DNA from 4 places in the Streptomyces sp. NPDC002133 genome. Region 3 is predicted to be linked to each of the others. Evidence: riboswitches for the same ligand, from Rfam matches in the RefSeq annotation. Region 3 holds a riboswitch; each other region holds the start of a gene.

Region 1 (4,156 bases), on a different contig from region 3:
CGCCTGTCAGTGCGCCCAGCACCAGGCAACCCGCCACGTTCACGGTGAACGTGCCCCAGGGAAAGACCGTGTCATGTCGCTTCTGGACCGCCAAGTCGGTCAGATAGCGCAGCGAGGCACCGACCGCCCCGCCGATGATGACCAGAAGCCAGTTCATTTCTTCTTGTCCCTGCCGACGTAGCGCACGACCTCGCAGTCTTCGAGGGTGACCAGCCCCTCTGTGACCAGTTCGTCCAGCTGGGGCAGAAACGCGCGGCTCCGTTCGTCGCTGTCGACGATCAGGATCGCGACCGACAGGTCCTGGCTGAGGGACAGCAACCGGCTGGTGTGGATCAGCGACGAGGCGCCGAACCCCTCTACCCCGCGGAACACGGAGGCTCCGGCCAGTCCGGCCTTGTGAGCCCGGTGGACGATCTCGGTGTAGAGCGGCTTGTGGTGCCACGTGTCGCACTCCTCGACAAAGATCGTCATGCGCAGTGCGCGGCCTGTCAGTGCGGTCATGCGTGCCTCCATGCCAGTGTGCGGCGCGTCAGCCACACCGCGATCCATACCGCCGCCAGTGCCACCAGCGGCGTCAGCCCCAGATAGACGAGCCCCGCGTTTGCCTGGTCGCCGTCAACCAGTCGCTCGACCTCGGCCGCGTACGTCGAGAAGGTGGTGAACCCGCCCAGGACGCCGGTGCCGAAGAACGGGCGCACCAGCCGGTGCGCCGCCCACACCTCGCTGATCACCACCATGAATACGCCGATCAGCGCGCAGCCCAGGGCGTTGACCCCGAGTGTGGTCCAGGGGAAATCGTGGGCCGCGACCGGCCAGATCAGCGAGGCTGCGTAGCGGGCCGAGGTGCCTATCGCCCCGCCGAGCGCCACGACGGCGACGATCGGCCCTTGGGTCCGCAGCAGATCGCGCCGCCGCGCGGCCCTGGACAGGCGGCTATGGGTTGCCTCAGCCGTGGCCGGGGAGGAGCGCGGGGGCTTCATGAACGTACGTCTCCTACTCGCCGCGGCGCCCGGGCATACGGGCCCTGCCGATCGCAAGTAGGGACTGTTGGCGGCGCCCTGGCCGCGGTTTGGGTACGGCAAGCCCCACTGCCGTGCGGCAGCCGCATCGGCTGCCGTAGACACCAGGGTAGCGGGTCGCGCGACATCGCTGAGGGCTGACCGGACTGCGTCCGGCGAAGGCACGCACCACCGTGATGAGCGCCGACCAGCCTCACGGGTTTCCTCGAGCATACGCCGCCCCGGACCTGGCCTCACCTGCACAGCGTGGCACCTGGTGCCGTTGCCGGAACGGTTCGTGCTGAGGGTCCGCGCTTCGCCTCCCGCGGTCTTTGTGTGGCGGACAGGCCGGCGATTGTGCAGCGTGGTGAGCGGGGCCCGCGGGAGGTGGACGGCGTGGACTGTCACGATTCGGCTTCGCGAGTCGTCGTGGGTATCGACTGGTCGCCCTCGTCGCGGTCGGCGCTTCGTTGGGCGGTTCCCTATGCCGGTCTGATCGGGGCGACGGTGGAGACGGCGGTCTACGAGCTGCCGGGGAGAGCGGCTCGCCGGCTCCCGAGCTGGACCACGTCGATACGGAAGCTGCCTTGAGCGGTCTTGTCTCCGAGATCGGTCAAGTGCTCGGCTTGGAGGCAGCTACCCAGGTGAGAGAGCAGGTGTTGCGCGACGATCCGGCCGGGGTGCTGGTGGAAGAGTCGCACGGCGCGGAGGCGCTGGTCGTGGCAGCCGGGGCCGTCGCAACCTCGCCCGGCTGGTGTTCGGGTCGGTGGCCAGTACTGCGCGCTCCGGGCAAGCTGTCCCGTCGTTATCGTGCGACCCGATGTCACCGTACCGGCGGACCCTGCCGCCGGCCGATTCGGCCCACGGCGCCGGCGGCGGCTTGGACGGCACGCAAGATCCTCTCCCACGTGCCATCTGCGGACCACTTGGGATGCCGGTCATGGACCGTTTGCCATTCCCGAAGTGAGTTGACAGGTCTCGTCACGGCAGCCCGGTTCGCAGCCGGAAGAGAATCCCGTTGATCACGTGCCGGTGACAGTGCCAATGCCCGCCTCGGCCAATGTTCTTCGGCAGGCGTGGTTCCAGCACAACCCAGAACGTGAGCAGGGTTGTACAGGAGCCCTCTTGGGGAAGAGGGGGAGTGAACCACCCAAAATGGGCGTATGAGTGCGGTCTTCTGCGTATCTGTCAGGAACGGCTCTCCCTCGATCCGGTTGGGCGAATGCTGCTCAACCGCATTCGGGAGTCGCTGCTGGGGGTGCCGTCCGGGGATGCCGGTCGTCCGGCCGGGGACGATGTGCCGCCTGGTTGCGGCTACGCTGGCCGTGCAGCTGGTTCGCCCCGTCAGCCAGGCGGGTGCGTCGTAAGAGGGAACCCGGTGGGAATCCGGGACTGCCCCGCAGCGGTGAGCGGGAACGACCGCCGTCATCAGCACTGGACCTGACCGGGTCTGGGAAGCGACGGCCAGTAGGAGTCTGCCCCCGGCAGAACGTGCCCGTGAGTCCGAAGACCTGCCACTGCCCGTACGCAGCTGGTGCGTGCGGTGAGCCGGGCGGCCTTCGTTGGCTGTGCCGCCGGGCCGCTTCCCGTGACTCGCGAAGGAGAGTTGACGTGGCCGATACCACTGCCACCCTGCACGTTGTCACCAAGGTCCCTGCCGATTCCCGGGTGACGCTCGCCCACATCATGAGTGAGCACGACACCAACCTGTACGGCACCATCCACGGTGGCGTGGTGATGAAGCTCATCGATGACGCGGCCGCGGCCGCCGCTGGGCGTCACGCCGACGGGCCCGCAGTGACCGTCTCGGTGGACCGGATGTCCTTCCTCGCCCCGGTCCGTGCCGGTGACCTTCTGAGCGTGCACGCCGAACTGGAGCGTGCGGGCCGGACCTCGATGACAGTGATCGTCCGGGTGACTGCCGAGCGGTGGAATGCTTCCGGGCCGGTCGCCGACGTGGCCACCGGGCAGCTGACGTTTGTCGCGATCGACGCCGACGGCCGACCGCGCCCCGTTCCGGCACTGCGGGACTCGGAGGCGCCGGCGGCGGACGGGGCCTGACCTGCCGGGGATGGCCCGGCATTCCGGGCCATCCCGATCAACGCACAGCACTCACCGCCCGTACGCCCTGGTGTGGTTGCTCGCTCAAGCTCGCAACTGTCGACGAGCGGTGGCCGATCAGGACCCGGCCGAGTGGCTGCCGCCGTATGAGGCGTACCGCTGCCAGTACCTGACCGACTGGGTCGCCACCAAAGTGCGCCGGCAGCTCGCCGTCGACGACCGCGAACGCGAATTCCTGACGCAGGGCACCGCGGGTTGTCCGAACACCCCGGTGCAGGTCACCTTCGCCCGTAACCACTGCGCACCCGAGCGGTCGTGGGCACGCTGACGGTCCTCAGAGCGGGGAATGCCGACGTGGTCGCCTGCGTTGTGCTGGGCGTGGTTGTGAAGGGGAATGTGTCCCCGGGCCTCACCTATTGCCTGCAGGGACGATCGTTCGGCTGAAGCCCTGCAGTGCCTTTCGCCGCGTAGGCGACCGCCCTTCACGATCACACTCACGTGCATCCCCAGCCCGGCACGCACCGGGCTGGGGATGACAGCTCGGCCGGCGGCTCGCAGGCCTGATGTCCGACGCGGCCGGCGGGCCGGCCCTACGCGTCGGCGTCCTTGTGCAGGTCCAGGAAGAAGCGCAGCGGCTCCCGGGTCGTCCGGTCCGTCGGAGCGATCGCGCACCGCGCGGCGAGCAGCTGCTGGACCGTGAAGGCGGTCGCGTCATCGGCGGCCGCGACCTCCACCACCGCCCGGCCCGCCCGCGGCACGTGCGCCCTGCTGATCTGCCTCATGCCCGGCACCACCCGTCGGAGCACGGCAGGAGTTCTCCGGTCCGGGCACTGTCACCCGATCGGGGTGCCGGGGCACATGCTGCTCAGTCGCGCGTGTGACGACGTGTACGGTCGGCCCCGCCGCTCCCGCGCCCGGGCCGGGCGGCTGGCACAGCGGGCGGCCCCGCTGCCGTACTTGGGTCTTGCGCCGGCAACGGGAACATGGGTCGATCTTGTCACCAGGGCACACCGGTGCGGACGGATCGGGCTCTGTGTCGCGGGTGGAGGCCGGCTTGGCCTTGCGGCTCTACATCGCTCCAATGGGCTGGTGCGGTG
Region 2 (4,156 bases), on a different contig from region 3:
CGTACGGGGCGACACGGACGGGGCCGCCGAGGGCCGCAGCCATGTAGTGGATCAGCGGCAGCTCGGTGACCAGGGTGGAGACGGCGGTGGCGTGCACGGCATGGGTGTGCACGACGGCCGTCGCGTCCGTGGCGCGGTAGATCTCCAGATGCAGCGGCAGCTCGCTGGTGGGGGTGAGCTCGCCGAGCAGCTGCCGCCCGTCGAGGCCGACGGCGACGGGGGCATGCGCGCCGAGCCGGTCGTAGGGCACTCCGCTCGGGGTGACCAGGACCAGCTCGCCGTCGTCCGTGGAGACCCGTACGGAGACATTGCCCGAGGTCCCGACGACGAGTCCGTCCACCGCGGTTCTGAGGGCGGTGGCCACGAGGTCCGCCCAGGCGTGCCCGACCACGTCCTGCCGCTGGTCCTGCCGCTGCTCGCGTCGCTGGTCGTTCCGCTGGTCCCGCCCCGGTGCCTGTCCCTGCTGCCTGGTCATGCGGTGATCCTTTCAGGGCATGCGACGCGAGCAGCGGCAGGAGCCCTCCGAGCGGCCGGGAGTGACCAGGATCTCCTCGGCGGATCGGCGGCCCGGCTGCTCGCCCGCGAAACGCTGCAATGGACCGGTTTCTTCCACTCCTTCCCTTTGCAGGCGGAGTGGGCACATCCCCTTGGGACACCGCACCGCCCGCCTCAGTTCACCTTCCGTTCATCCAGGTTGCCTACGGTCGGCGAGCCACTGACATCCAAAAGAAGCCTGGGTAAATGGAAAACATCACGCTTCTGCTCGGGATCGTGATCGTCACCGCTCTCGTGTTCGATTTCACGAACGGTTTCCACGACACAGCCAACGCGATGGCGACGACCATCTCGACAGGCGCGCTCAAGCCCAAGACGGCGGTGGCCATGTCCGCCGTGCTGAATCTTGTCGGCGCATTCCTGTCCGTTGAGGTCGCCAAGACGATCTCCGGCGGGATCATCAACGAAGAAGGCATACGCACCGAAGTGATCTTCGCGGCGCTCGTCGGCGCCATTCTGTGGAACCTCTTCACCTGGCTGCTGGGCCTGCCGTCCAGCTCCTCGCACGCACTCTTCGGCGGTCTCATCGGCGCCGCCGTGATGTCCGCCGGTTTCTCCGCCGTCAACGGCGGGACCATCGTCACCAAGGTCCTGATCCCGGCCGTCGCCGCGCCGCTCGTGGCGGGCCTCGCGGCGCTCTTCGCGACGAAGCTGACGTACAGGATCGGCGCCAAGGCCGACGACAAGGCCACGTCCAAGGGCTTCCGCGCCGGCCAGATCGCCTCGGCCGGACTCGTCTCCCTCGCCCACGGCACCAACGACGCGCAGAAGACCATGGGTGTCATCACCCTGGCCCTGGTCACCGGCGGCGTCCTCGCCCCCGGCTCGAACCCCCCGATGTGGGTCATCGTTTCCGCCGGTGTGGCGATCGCCCTCGGTACGTACCTGGGCGGCTGGCGCATCATCCGCACCATGGGCAAGGGCCTGACCGATCTCCAGCCGCAGCAGGGCTTCGCCGCCCAGACCAGCGCCGCGACGGTGATCCTGGCCTCCTCGCACCTCGGCTTCTCGCTCTCCACCACCCAGTCCTGCTCCGGCGCCGTGATGGGCGCGGGCCTCGGCCGCAAGGGCGGCGTGGTCCGCTGGTCCACCGCCACCCGGATGTTCGTCGCCTGGGGTCTGACACTGCCGGCCGCCGCGGCCGTGGGCGCCGCCGCCGAGTTCCTGGCCGGCCAGGGCGCCTGGGGCATCGCCGCCGTCGCGCTGCTGCTGATCGCGGGCTCGGGTGTGATCTGGTCGCTCTCGCGCCGCAAGCCGGTCGACCACACCAATGTCACCGACGACGAGACCGGCGCGAACGGCACCGAGGCCGGGGCCGGTTCGCTGGACGGTCTCAAGGTCACCATCCCCGCGCCGGCCGCTCCCGCGGCCGGCGGTGAGCCCGCCCCCGCACCCGCCGCCACGGTGTAAGGAAGTAACGAACAGCATGAAGATCGACTGGGCAGCTCTCGGCTCCGTCTTCGGCGTGAGCCTCGTCGTCACCGTCGCCCTGGTGGGCCTGTTCACCCTGGGCATCGTGGGCCTCGCCAAGCAGCAAGCCGCCTCCGCGCAGGGTGGTTCGGGCGGTTCCGCGGCCCTCGCCCGCACGGGCGCCTACGCCTGCTTCGCGCTGTGCGCCGGGGCCGTGGCGTACGGGATCCATCTGATCGTCGTCTGACAGCCGGCGCATTCTCGTCACAGGGGCCGGACACACCTTCGAGTGCGTCCGGCCCCTGTCGTACGTCGGACTCGCGGCAGGACACCGCTGTGGGACTGCGCACACTGTCCCGCCGCAGGTCAAGGGCGAGTTGACGGGTGTTCGCGGCCGTGGTGGACTTCCGGAGCCATTTACGGCGGCAGCAGAGGAAGCCGGTGCGAATCCGGCGCGGTCCCGCCACTGTCACGGGTGCACTCCACTCCCGGAGCCAGGAACTCTCACCGCCGGTCACGTCGAGCCAGGGCGCGGACCCTGAGTGAGGACGAACATGCGTGCAGAGCGGACCTTTGCATGCGGTGCAGCTGCCGGACTCGCCGGCGACCTGCTCTTCGGCGATCCGCGCCGAGGACATCCGGTCGCCGCGTTCGGCCGGGCCGCCGCTGCCGTCGAACGGGTGCTGTGGCGCGACCACCGCGGCTGGGGCGCCGTGCACACCGTCGTGTGCGCCGGGGGCGCGATCGCGGCGGGTGCGCTGGCCGCTGCTTCCGTGCGCCGTTCCCGTACGGCGTCCATCGCGCTGACCGCCGCGGCCACCTGGGCCGTCGTCGGCGGTACGTCGCTGGGGCGGGAGGCCCGGGCGATCGGCGGGGCGCTGGCGGCCGGCGACATCGAGGTCGCCCGGGAGCGGCTGCCGCATCTGTGCGGGCGCGACCCTCAAGCGCTGGACGGCCCAGGGATCGCCCGCGCGGTCGTCGAGTCCGTCGCCGAGAACACCTCCGACGCCGTCGTCGGCGCACTCGTGTGGGGTGCGCTCGGCGGAGTTCCCGGGCTGGTGGGCTTCCGTGCCGTGAACACGCTGGACGCGATGGTGGGTCACAAGTCGCCACGCCACCGCCGGTACGGCTGGGCCTCGGCGCGGCTCGACGACGCCGCCGGCTGGCCTGGCGCCCGCCTCACCGCCGCACTCGCGGTGCTCGCCGGCGGCGACCCCCGCGGTGCCGTACGGGCCTGGCGCGCCGACGCCGCGAAGCACCCGAGCCCCAACGCGGGCCCGGTGGAGGCGTCGTTCGCGGGGGCGCTCGGCGTACGGCTCGGCGGCACGCTGTCGTACGCCGGACGGGTCGAGCACCGCCCCGTGCTCAACAGCGGCGGCCGGGCCGTCGAGGTCACGGACATCGAGCGTGCGGTGCGGCTGTCGAGGCGCGTGGGGCTGCTGGCACTCGTGGCGTGCGCGGGCGCGCGGGCGGCCGCCGGGGCCCTGAAGGGGATGAAGGGGAGGCGTGCATGAGCGGGCGCGGACTGCTGGTCGCCGGAACCACGTCGGACGCCGGCAAGAGCGTCGTCACGGCCGGGATCTGCCGGTGGCTGGTGCGCCAGGGCGTGAAGGTCGCGCCTTTCAAGGGACAGAACATGTCCCTCAACTCCTTTGTGACCCGCGAGGGTGCGGAGATCGGCCGGGCGCAGGCCATGCAGGCGCAGGCGGCGCGCGTGGAGCCGTCGGCGCTGATGAACCCGGTGCTGCTGAAACCCGGCAGCGACCGCTCCAGCCAGGTCGTCCTGATGGGCAGGCCGGTGGGCGAACTGAGCGCGCGCGGCTACCACGGGGGCAGGCAGCAGGCACTCTTCGAGCCGGTCATGGAGTGCCTGGAGAAGTTGCGGAGCACGTACGACGCCGTCATCTGCGAGGGCGCGGGCAGCCCCGCCGAGATCAACCTGCGCCGCACCGACATCGTCAACATGGGCATCGCACGGGCCGCGCGTTTCCCGGTGCTGGTGGTCGGGGACATCGACCGGGGCGGGGTCTTCGCGCAGTTCTTCGGTACGACGGCGCTGCTCGCCCGGGAGGACCAGGAGCTGATCGCGGGCTACCTCGTCAACAAGTTCCGGGGCGATGTGACGCTGCTGGAACCGGGGTTGGACATGCTGCACGGGCTGACCGGCCGGCGGACGTACGGCGTCCTGCCG
Region 3 (4,156 bases):
TCGCCGCGCGGGAGGTGTGGCCGAGCCGGGCCGCCTGAGCCTCGCGGATCCGGCGCAGCGAGTCGAGGAGCAGAAAGCTGATCCGGTACATGACCAGCGCCACATCGACCACCGGTGCCGGCACGCCCGCGCGCACCAGCCGGGGCAGTACGTCGGACACCGGCGTGGTGAACGCGAACAGCAGCACCCCGAGCGACGCCGCCGACGTCCGCAGCAGCAGCCGCCCCGCGTGCAGCGCCCCGTCCGGCGCGAGCGCGACGAACCCCTCGGGCCCGCCCACCGCGAACAGCAGCGGCACCGCCCCCGTCGCACAGAACCCGAGCGGAATGCGCCACGCCCGCCACAGCAGCCGCGGCGTGACCCCGGCCGGGCCGAGCAGTACGGTGACGGCGGCGGCCGCGACCAGCACGGCGCCCGGCCACGGCGGCAGCGAGATCGCACAGACCGTCAGCCCGAGCCCGAGCACCGCCTTCTCGCACGGATGGCGGCGGCGCCAGCGACTGCTGTGCGCCGCCGCGTCGATCGGCAGCATCCGCGCCTACGCCTCGGTCTCCGTGGCGGAGGAGCCGGCGTCCTGGGAGGCGCGCTCCGCCGCACGGGCCTCGCCCTGCCGCCGCCCCCTGTGCAGCCCGAAGTAGTACGCCAGGACGCCGGCGCCGATCGCGGCCTGCAGTGAGAACAGCGCCGACTCGATCTCGCCCGACGGCGGTTCGTACAGAGGGCTGAACCAGGGCTCGTAATCCGGCTCGAGCTCGGTGATCGCCGCCTCCGCCTGCGCGTCGGCACCGGCGAACGGCTCCTCCTCGCCGTCCCCGAGGCCCAGGGCGAGCGGCAGTACGGCCAGCGCCGCCACGATCGACAGCAGCAGCGTGTTGACCTTCGCGTTTCGGCTCATCGGACGACCGCCTCCGTCTTGTTCCCGCCCTGCAGCAGCACACCGAGCCGGGTCAGCTCACCCGTGCTCGACTGCACCAGCAGCCGCATCACCAGCACGGTGAGCAGCCCCTCGCTGACCGCCAGCGGGAGCTGGGTGACCGCGAAGATGCCGCCGAACTTGCCGAGCGCGCCGAGGAAGCCGCTGCTCGGGTCGGGGAACGCCAGGGCCAGCTGCACGCTGGTGACGCAGTACGTGGACAGGTCCGCCACGAACGCGCCGAAGAACACGCTCACCATCAGCGGCAGTCCGGACCGCCGCAGCAACCGGTACACCGCATATCCGGCCCACGGTCCGACGACCGCCATGGAGAAGACGTTGGCGCCGAGTGTGGTGAGCCCGCCGTGCGCGAGCAACAATGCCTGGAACAGCAGGGTGATGGTGCCCAGCACCGCCATGATCGGCGGCCGGAACAGGATCGCGCCCAGACCGGTCCCCGTGGGATGGGAGCAACTGCCCGTCACCGAGGGAATCTTGAGCGCCGAAAGAACAAAGGTGAACGCACCCGACGCGCCGAGCAGCAGAGTCGACTCGGGATGGGCCTTGACCTCGCGGGTGAGCGCCCGCACGCCGTGAACGACGAACGGGGCGGACGCGGCGCCCCAGGCGGCCGCGTGCAACGGGGGCAGATACCCCTCGGCTATATGCATGGTTGGGAGACCTCTCCAGCACCTCGTGGATGGACGACGCGCCTTGGCCGGTCTCCTGGCTGACGGGAGGGGCCCGGGGGTCTCTCCCCCAGATAACACAGGCTGCCGCCCAGGCTCCGCCTTCCCGGACGCCGCGGTCTCCCGCGGCGGTCCAGTGGCTTCCTTGCGGATGGAGCCGGACTTCCCGATCACAGTGGCGAGGGCCGCACCGGTACCGCACCGGTTTCCCGTTCACCAAGGCGGTGCGACATTAGTGCTTTGACCAGGTACATCACAAGTCGCGCACGGATGCGCACGGTCACACCTTGCGGTACCCGTACGCCTCCGTGGCCGCCGCCTCCACCGCGTCGAGGTCGCCGCCGGCGGACGCCGTGACGGCCGCGGCGATCGCGCCCTCGACGAACGGCGCATCCACCAGCCGGGTGCCCTGGGGCAGCTCGTCGCCCTCGGCGAGCAGCGCCTTCACCGTCAGCACGGCGCTGCCGAGGTCGGCCAGGACGGCGATGCCGGCCCCCTGGTCCACGGCCTCCGCGGCCGTCGTGATCAGCTCCGAGCTGGTGCCGAGCCCCCCGTCGGGCGTGCCGCCGGCGGGCGCGACCGGGGCCGCCGCGCCGCCGCCCGCGAGCTCGCGGGCGAGTTCGGCGACGGAAGCGGCGACCTGTGCGCTGTGTGAGACGAGGACGATCCCGACGAGGCTCACGACGCCTCCGCCGCAGCCGCCCCGTCCCCCGACTCCGCCTGGCCGAGGGCGGCGATCAGCAGCGCCGAGGACGTGGCGCCGGGATCCTGGTGCCCGATGCTGCGCTCGCCCAGGTAGCTGGCCCTGCCCTTGCGCGCCAGCATCGGCACGGTTGCGAGCGCCCCCTGCTCGGCGGCCTCCCTGGCGGCGGCGAACGACTCGCCCAGCGCTGCCACGGCCGGCTCCAGCGCATCCAGCATCGTCTTGTCACCCGCCTTCGCGCCGCCGAGCTGCGCGACCGCGGCGACGCCCGTGCGCAGTGCGTCGGCGAGCTGTTCCTGCGACACCTCGGCCGCGTCGCCGAGCGCCTTGCCCGCACGCCTCAGCAGGGTCCCGTAGAGCGGCCCGGAGGCTCCGCCGACCGTCGAGATCAGATGCCGCCCCGACAGGACGAGTACGGCCCCCGGGGTGTCGGGTGCCTCCTTGTCCAGAACGGCCGTGACGGCGGTGAACCCGCGCTGCATGTTGGTGCCGTGGTCGGCGTCGCCGATCGCCGAGTCCAGCTCGGTGAGGTGCGCGGCCTCACGGTCCACGGCGGCGGAGGTGGCGGACATCCAGCGGCGGAAGAACCCGGTGTCCAGTACGCGTGCTCCCCGACCCTCTGCCATGGTCAGCGCCCCCAGCGCAGCGCCGGGGTCTGCACGGGCGCGTCCCACAGCCGCAGCAGTTCCTCGTTCATCGCGCAGATCGTCACCGAGCAGCCGGCCATGTCGAGCGAGGTGACGTAGTTCCCGACGAGCGTGCGGGCCACGGGTACGCCCCGCTCGCCGAGCACCCGGTGCACCTCCGCGTTGAAGCCGTACAGCTCCAGCAGCGGTGTCGCGCCCATGCCGTTGACGAGCAGGAGGACCGGGCTGGACGGCTCGAGGTCCTCCAGGACCGCGTTCACCGCGAAGTCCGCGATCTCCCGCGACGTCATCATGGGCCGACGCTCCCGGCCCGGCTCGCCGTGGATACCGATGCCCAACTCCAGTTCTCCGGGCGGCAGGTCGAACGTCGGACTTCCCTTGGCCGGTGTCGTGACCGCGCTCAGCGCCACGCCGAGGCTCCGCGACCGCGCGTTCACGTCGCGGGCGATCGACTCGACGCGCTCCAGCGGCGCGCCCTCCTCGGCCGCCGCACCCGCGATCTTCTCCACGAACAGCGTCGCGCCGGTTCCGCGGCGGCCCGCCGTGTACAGACTGTCCGTCACCGCCACGTCGTCGTTCACCAGCACCTTGGCGACCTGGACACCCTCGTCCTCGGCGAGCTCGGCCGCCATGTCGAAGTTGAGGACGTCGCCGGTGTAGTTCTTGACGACGAACAGCACTCCGGCCCCGCTGTCCACGGCGGCGGCGGCCCGTGTCATCTGGTCGGGCACCGGGGACGTGAACACCTCGCCCGGGCATGCCGCGGACAGCATCCCCGGACCGACGAACCCCCCGTGCAAGGGCTCGTGTCCGGACCCGCCCCCGGACACCAGCGCCACCTTTCCGGCGACGGGCGCGTCACCCCGCAGCACGACCCGGTTCTCGACGTCGACGGTCAGCTCGGGATGCGCGGCGGCCAGTCCCCGCAGGCCGTCGGCGACGACCGTCTCGGGCACATTGATGAGCATCCTCATGGGAACCTCCTGATGAGACTGGTAACGATCACTCCGGTCGGGGGCTGCTCAGGTTCGCACCGTGCCGGCGCCGGGTTGCACGCCTCGGTCCTGTCAGTATCGGCGCAAACGGCGCGCAGGGCGCAGGACCCGTCCGGCCCGGTTCGGGCGTCCACCCCCGATCGCCGTCCGAAGGCGTACTACGGCGGGGTCACACGGGGGGAGACCGCGGCGGTCTCCTCGCCGGAGAG
Region 4 (4,156 bases), on a different contig from region 3:
CTCGTCGAGGCCGAGGGCCTCGCGCAGTCCGGGCAGGGCCTGGGTGCCGCCCCAGATCTGGCGGGCGCGCAGGATCGAGAGGACCAGGTTGACCCGCTCGGGGCCGGTCGGCGCGCCGCCGAGTACGTGCAGACCGTCGCGGATCTGAGCGTCCTTGACCTCGCACAGCCAGCCGTCGACGTGGAGCAGGAAGTCGTCGAAGCCGTCGTCGTCGGGGCGGTCGTCCAGGCCGAGGTCGTGGTCGAGCCTGGCGGCCTGGATCAGCGTCCAGATCTGGGCCCGGATGGCGGGCAGCTTCGCCGGGTCCATGGAGGAGATCTGCGCGTACTCGTCGAGCAGTTGCTCCAGGCGTGCGATGTCGCCGTACGAGTCGGCGCGGGCCATCGGCGGCACGAGATGGTCGATGAGCGTGGCGTGCGCCCGGCGCTTGGCCTGGGTGCCCTCGCCCGGGTCGTTGACCAGGAACGGATAGACGAGCGGCAGGTCGCCGAGCGCCGCGTCGGGCGCGCAGGCGGCGGACAGGCCGGCGTTCTTGCCGGGCAGCCACTCCAGGTTGCCGTGCTTGCCGAGGTGGATCATCGCGTCGGCGCCGAAGCCGCCGTCGTCCTCCGCGGCCGCGATCCAGCGGTAGGCGGCGAGGTAGTGGTGCGAGGGCGGCAGATCGGGGTCGTGGTAGATCGCGATCGGGTTCTCACCGAAGCCGCGCGGGGGCTGGATGAGGATCAGCAGGTTGCCGCGCCGCAGGGCGGCCAGCACGATGTCGCCCTCCGGGTTGCGGGAGCGGTCCAGGAACATCTCGCCCGGCGCCGGGCCCCAGTGCTGCTCCACGTGCTCGCGCAGCTCCTGCGGGAGCCTGGCGTACCAGCGCCTGTAGTCGTCCGCCGGGATACGGACCGGGTTGCGGGCGAGCTGTTCGTCGGTGAGCCAGTCCCGGTCGTGGCCGCCCGCCTCGATGAGCGCGTGGATCAGCTCGTCGCCGTCGCCGGAGACAAGGCCGGGGATCTCCTCCGTGCCGAAGTCGTAGCCCTCGTCGCGGAGCCGGCGCAGCAGGGCGACGGCGGACGCGGGGGTGTCGAGGCCGACGGCGTTGCCGATGCGGGAGTGCTTCGTCGGGTACGCGGACAGGACGAGCGCGAGGCGCTTGTCGGCGTTCGGGATGTGGCGCAGCCGCGCGTGCCGTACGGCGATCCCGGCGACGCGGGCCGCGCGCTCGGCGTCGGCGACGTACGCGGGCAGGCCGTCCTCGTCGATCTCCTTGAAGGAGAACGGGACGGTGATGAGGCGGCCGTCGAACTCGGGGACCGCGACCTGGCTCGCGGCGTCCAGCGGGGACAGGCCCTCGTCGCTCTCCTCCCACGTGCTGCGCGACCCGGTCAGGCACAGCGCCTGCAGGACGGGCACGTCGAGCGCGGCGAGCGCGCCCGCGTCCCAGGACTCGTCGTCGCCGCCGGCCTGTGCCTCGGCGGGCCTGGTGCCGCCCGCGGCGAGGACGGTGGTGACGATGACGTCGGCGCCTCGGAGCCGGTCCAGCAGCTCGGGTTCGGGGGCGCGGAGCGAGGCGACGTAGAGGGGAAGGGCCTGACCGCCCGCGTCCTCGACGGCGTCGCACAGGGCGCCGACGAAGGCGGTGTTGCCGCTCATGTGGTGGGCGCGATAGTAGAGGACCGCGACCGTGGGGCCGGTCGTGCTGCGCGGGGTGCGGTCGAGGGGGCCCCAGGTGGGGGCGGGCGCCGGCGGCTCGAAGCCGTGGCCGGTGAGCAGGACCGTGTCGGAGAGGAACCGGGCGAGCTGCTCCAGGTTGGCCGGCCCGCCGTGCGCGAGGTAGGCGTGCGCCTCGGCCGCGATGCCGATGGGGACGGTGGAGGCCTCCATCAGCTGAGCGTCGGGGGCCTGTTCGCCGGTGAGGACCACCACGGGCCGCTCCTGCGCGAGCAGGGCGTCGATCCCCTCCTGCCAGGCACGGATACCACCGAGGAGGCGTACGACGACGAGGTCCGTGCCGTCGAGCAGCCCGGGCAGCTCCTCCTGCGCAAGGCGGGAGGGGTTGGCGAAGCGGTAGTCGACCGGGCCTGCGGCCGCGCGGGCGCTGAGCAGGTCCGTGTCGGAGGTCGACAGCAGCAGGATCGTGGGCGTCGCCAGGGGCGTCGTCGCGTGCGTCATCGCGTGCGCAGGCCTTCCTCGGGGTTTCCGCGCCCCGGGTGGTCGTCGTCGGCGGGAGTTCCTGACTCACCCGGCCTCCGTGTCGAGGCCCGGTTCACAGTGGCGGGACCGCGCCGGATTCTCACCGGGCTTCCTCCCTAGGGTCCTGGGACCCTGTGCCGTCTGCATAGTAGAGGCTGCCCGCTGCCGCCGGGGCGGTCACCTCGGAGGAGCTCGAAGGACGCGGGCGGGGACGTGGGAAGGACGTGGGTATGCTCGCCGCCATGCCGCCGACACCACCAACACCCCCGGACCGGGGCGAAACCCGCATACGGGACCGAGGCGATGCCTGCCCGGGTGCGTTGCGGCTGCATACGGCCGACGACGGCGGACTGGCCCGACTCCGGGTACCCGCAGGTGTTCTGACAGCTCGTCAGGTCGATGTCCTGGCCGCGTCCGCGGAGGCGCTGGGCGACGGTGCGCTGAGCATCACCTCGCGCGGGAACGTGGAGCTGCGCGGCCTCGGCGAGGGCTGCGGGGCAGAACTCGCAGCGCTGCTCCGGAAGACCGGGCTGCTTCCCTCCGACAGCCATGAGCGGGTACGGAACGTGGTGGCGTCGCCGCTCGCCGGACTCGACGGACTCGGCTGTGCCGACGTGCAGTTGTGGGCACGCGAACTGGACGAACTGCTGTGCGCGAGCGACTGGGCGGCCGGGCTTTCGGGGCGTTTCCTGTTCGCGCTGGACGACGGGCGCGGGGATGTGGCGGGGCTCGGTGCGGATGTGACCTTGCTCGCAGAGCCGGGAGGTGCGGCGGTCCTGCGCGTCGGGCCGCAGGCCTTCCGCGTCCGCACCGCTGACGCACCGCGTGCCGCCCTCGCCGCGGCCGAGGCGTTCCTCGCCGCGGCGAACGCGGCGGGCACGGGGGCGTGGCGGGTGCGGGAGCTGCCCGCGGGTCGGGACGTGGCGTTGGGGGCGTATCTGGAGGCGGCGGGTGTCGCGGCGGAGCTCTTCCCGTTCGGAGCCCGTCCGGCGCTCGAGGACGGACATCCCGCGGGCCCCCTCCCCGGGGTCGCCCAAGGGGCCGAAGGCTGGGCGCTGTCGGTCGGAGCGCCGCTCGGACGGCTCACCGTCCGCCAGGTGCGGGCGCTGCTGCCCGCGCCCGGGGGCGAGGTACGGCTCACTCCGTGGCGCGGGGTCGTCGTGCCCGGCTTCGCGGATCGCGACGCGGCCGATGCGCGGCTCGCCGCACTCACGCGGGCGGGGTTCGTCACCGGCCCCGACTCCGCCTGGTACGGCGTCGGCGCCTGCACCGGCCGGCCCGGGTGCGCCAAGTCCCTGTCCGACGTACGGGCGGACGCGGCGCCGGGCGGCCGGGGCGGCGGCCTGCCCGTGTACTGGTCCGGCTGCGAGCGGCGCTGCGGGCATCCCCACGGGGCGTACGTGGACGTGGTTGCGACGGGCGGCGACCGCTACGAGGTGAACGGCTCGCCCGTCACCCGAACTGCACTGGCCGACGCCGTGACGGCGGCGTCACGTACGAGGAAATGAGCGACAGCACCGTGTTCGACTACGAGAAGGACGGCGCGGAGATCTACCGCCAGTCCTTTGCCACCATCCGCGCCGAGGCCGACCTCTCCGCGCTCCCGGCCGACGTCAGCCAGGTCGCGGTGCGGATGATCCACGCCTGCGGCATGGTCGACCTCGTCCGCGATCTCGCCTACTCGCACGCCGTGGTGGCCCGCGCCCGCGAGGCCCTGCGCGCCGGCGCACCCATCCTGTGCGACGCCCGGATGGTCGCCAGCGGCGTCACCCGCAAGCGGCTGCCCGCCGACAACGAGGTGATCTGCACGCTCTCCGACCCGTCCGTGCCGGCACTCGCCGCCGAGCTCGGAACGACCCGGAGCGCCGCTGCCCTCGAACTGTGGCGCGACCGCCTCGAAGGCTCGGTCGTCGCCGTGGGCAACGCGCCCACCGCACTCTTCCGGCTCCTGGAGATGATCGAGGAGGGCGCGCCC

The links. A riboswitch is a leader RNA that binds a small molecule or an ion and turns the genes downstream of it on or off. The one in region 3 is predicted to bind cobalamin.
Region 1: it holds a riboswitch for cobalamin, as region 3 does, so the genes downstream of both, ABT078_RS18765 (acyl-CoA thioesterase) here and ABT078_RS06885 (energy-coupling factor ABC transporter permease) in region 3, are expected to answer to the same signal.
Region 2: it holds a riboswitch for cobalamin, as region 3 does, so the genes downstream of both, ABT078_RS08445 (cobalamin biosynthesis protein) here and ABT078_RS06885 (energy-coupling factor ABC transporter permease) in region 3, are expected to answer to the same signal.
Region 4: it holds a riboswitch for cobalamin, as region 3 does, so the genes downstream of both, cobN (cobaltochelatase subunit CobN) here and ABT078_RS06885 (energy-coupling factor ABC transporter permease) in region 3, are expected to answer to the same signal.

What each region holds. Positions count from the first base shown of each region.
Region 1 covers NZ_JBEOXF010000017.1:35,655-39,810, reverse strand. Annotated here, with positions in the region: gene crcB (fluoride efflux transporter CrcB) at 1-157, opposite strand, end outside; gene ABT078_RS18780 (DUF190 domain-containing protein) at 154-501, opposite strand; gene crcB (fluoride efflux transporter CrcB) at 498-980, opposite strand; partial or broken gene ABT078_RS18770 (transposase) at 1,852-2,105, opposite strand; cobalamin riboswitch at 2,313-2,531, shown strand; gene ABT078_RS18765 (acyl-CoA thioesterase) at 2,685-3,059, shown strand; gene ABT078_RS18760 (hypothetical protein) at 3,169-3,387, shown strand; gene ABT078_RS18755 (DUF6207 family protein) at 3,650-3,841, opposite strand.
Region 2 covers NZ_JBEOXF010000005.1:64,471-68,626, forward strand. Annotated here, with positions in the region: gene ABT078_RS08430 (class II aldolase/adducin family protein) at 1-475, opposite strand, end outside; gene ABT078_RS08435 (inorganic phosphate transporter) at 742-1,965, shown strand; gene ABT078_RS08440 (hypothetical protein) at 1,982-2,212, shown strand; cobalamin riboswitch at 2,349-2,488, shown strand; gene ABT078_RS08445 (cobalamin biosynthesis protein) at 2,520-3,479, shown strand; gene ABT078_RS08450 (cobyric acid synthase) at 3,476-4,156, shown strand, end outside.
Region 3 covers NZ_JBEOXF010000004.1:107,150-111,305, reverse strand. Annotated here, with positions in the region: gene cbiQ (cobalt ECF transporter T component CbiQ) at 1-532, opposite strand, end outside; gene ABT078_RS06890 (energy-coupling factor ABC transporter substrate-binding protein) at 539-895, opposite strand; gene ABT078_RS06885 (energy-coupling factor ABC transporter permease) at 892-1,584, opposite strand; cobalamin riboswitch at 1,613-1,865, opposite strand; gene dhaM (dihydroxyacetone kinase phosphoryl donor subunit DhaM) at 1,883-2,284, opposite strand; gene dhaL (dihydroxyacetone kinase subunit DhaL) at 2,281-2,931, opposite strand; gene dhaK (dihydroxyacetone kinase subunit DhaK) at 2,934-3,926, opposite strand; gene ABT078_RS06865 (MFS transporter) at 4,106-4,156, opposite strand, start outside.
Region 4 covers NZ_JBEOXF010000013.1:55,367-59,522, reverse strand. Annotated here, with positions in the region: gene cobN (cobaltochelatase subunit CobN) at 1-2,160, opposite strand, end outside; cobalamin riboswitch at 2,198-2,334, opposite strand; gene ABT078_RS16235 (ferredoxin-like domain-containing protein) at 2,412-3,689, shown strand; gene ABT078_RS16230 (precorrin-8X methylmutase) at 3,686-4,156, shown strand, end outside.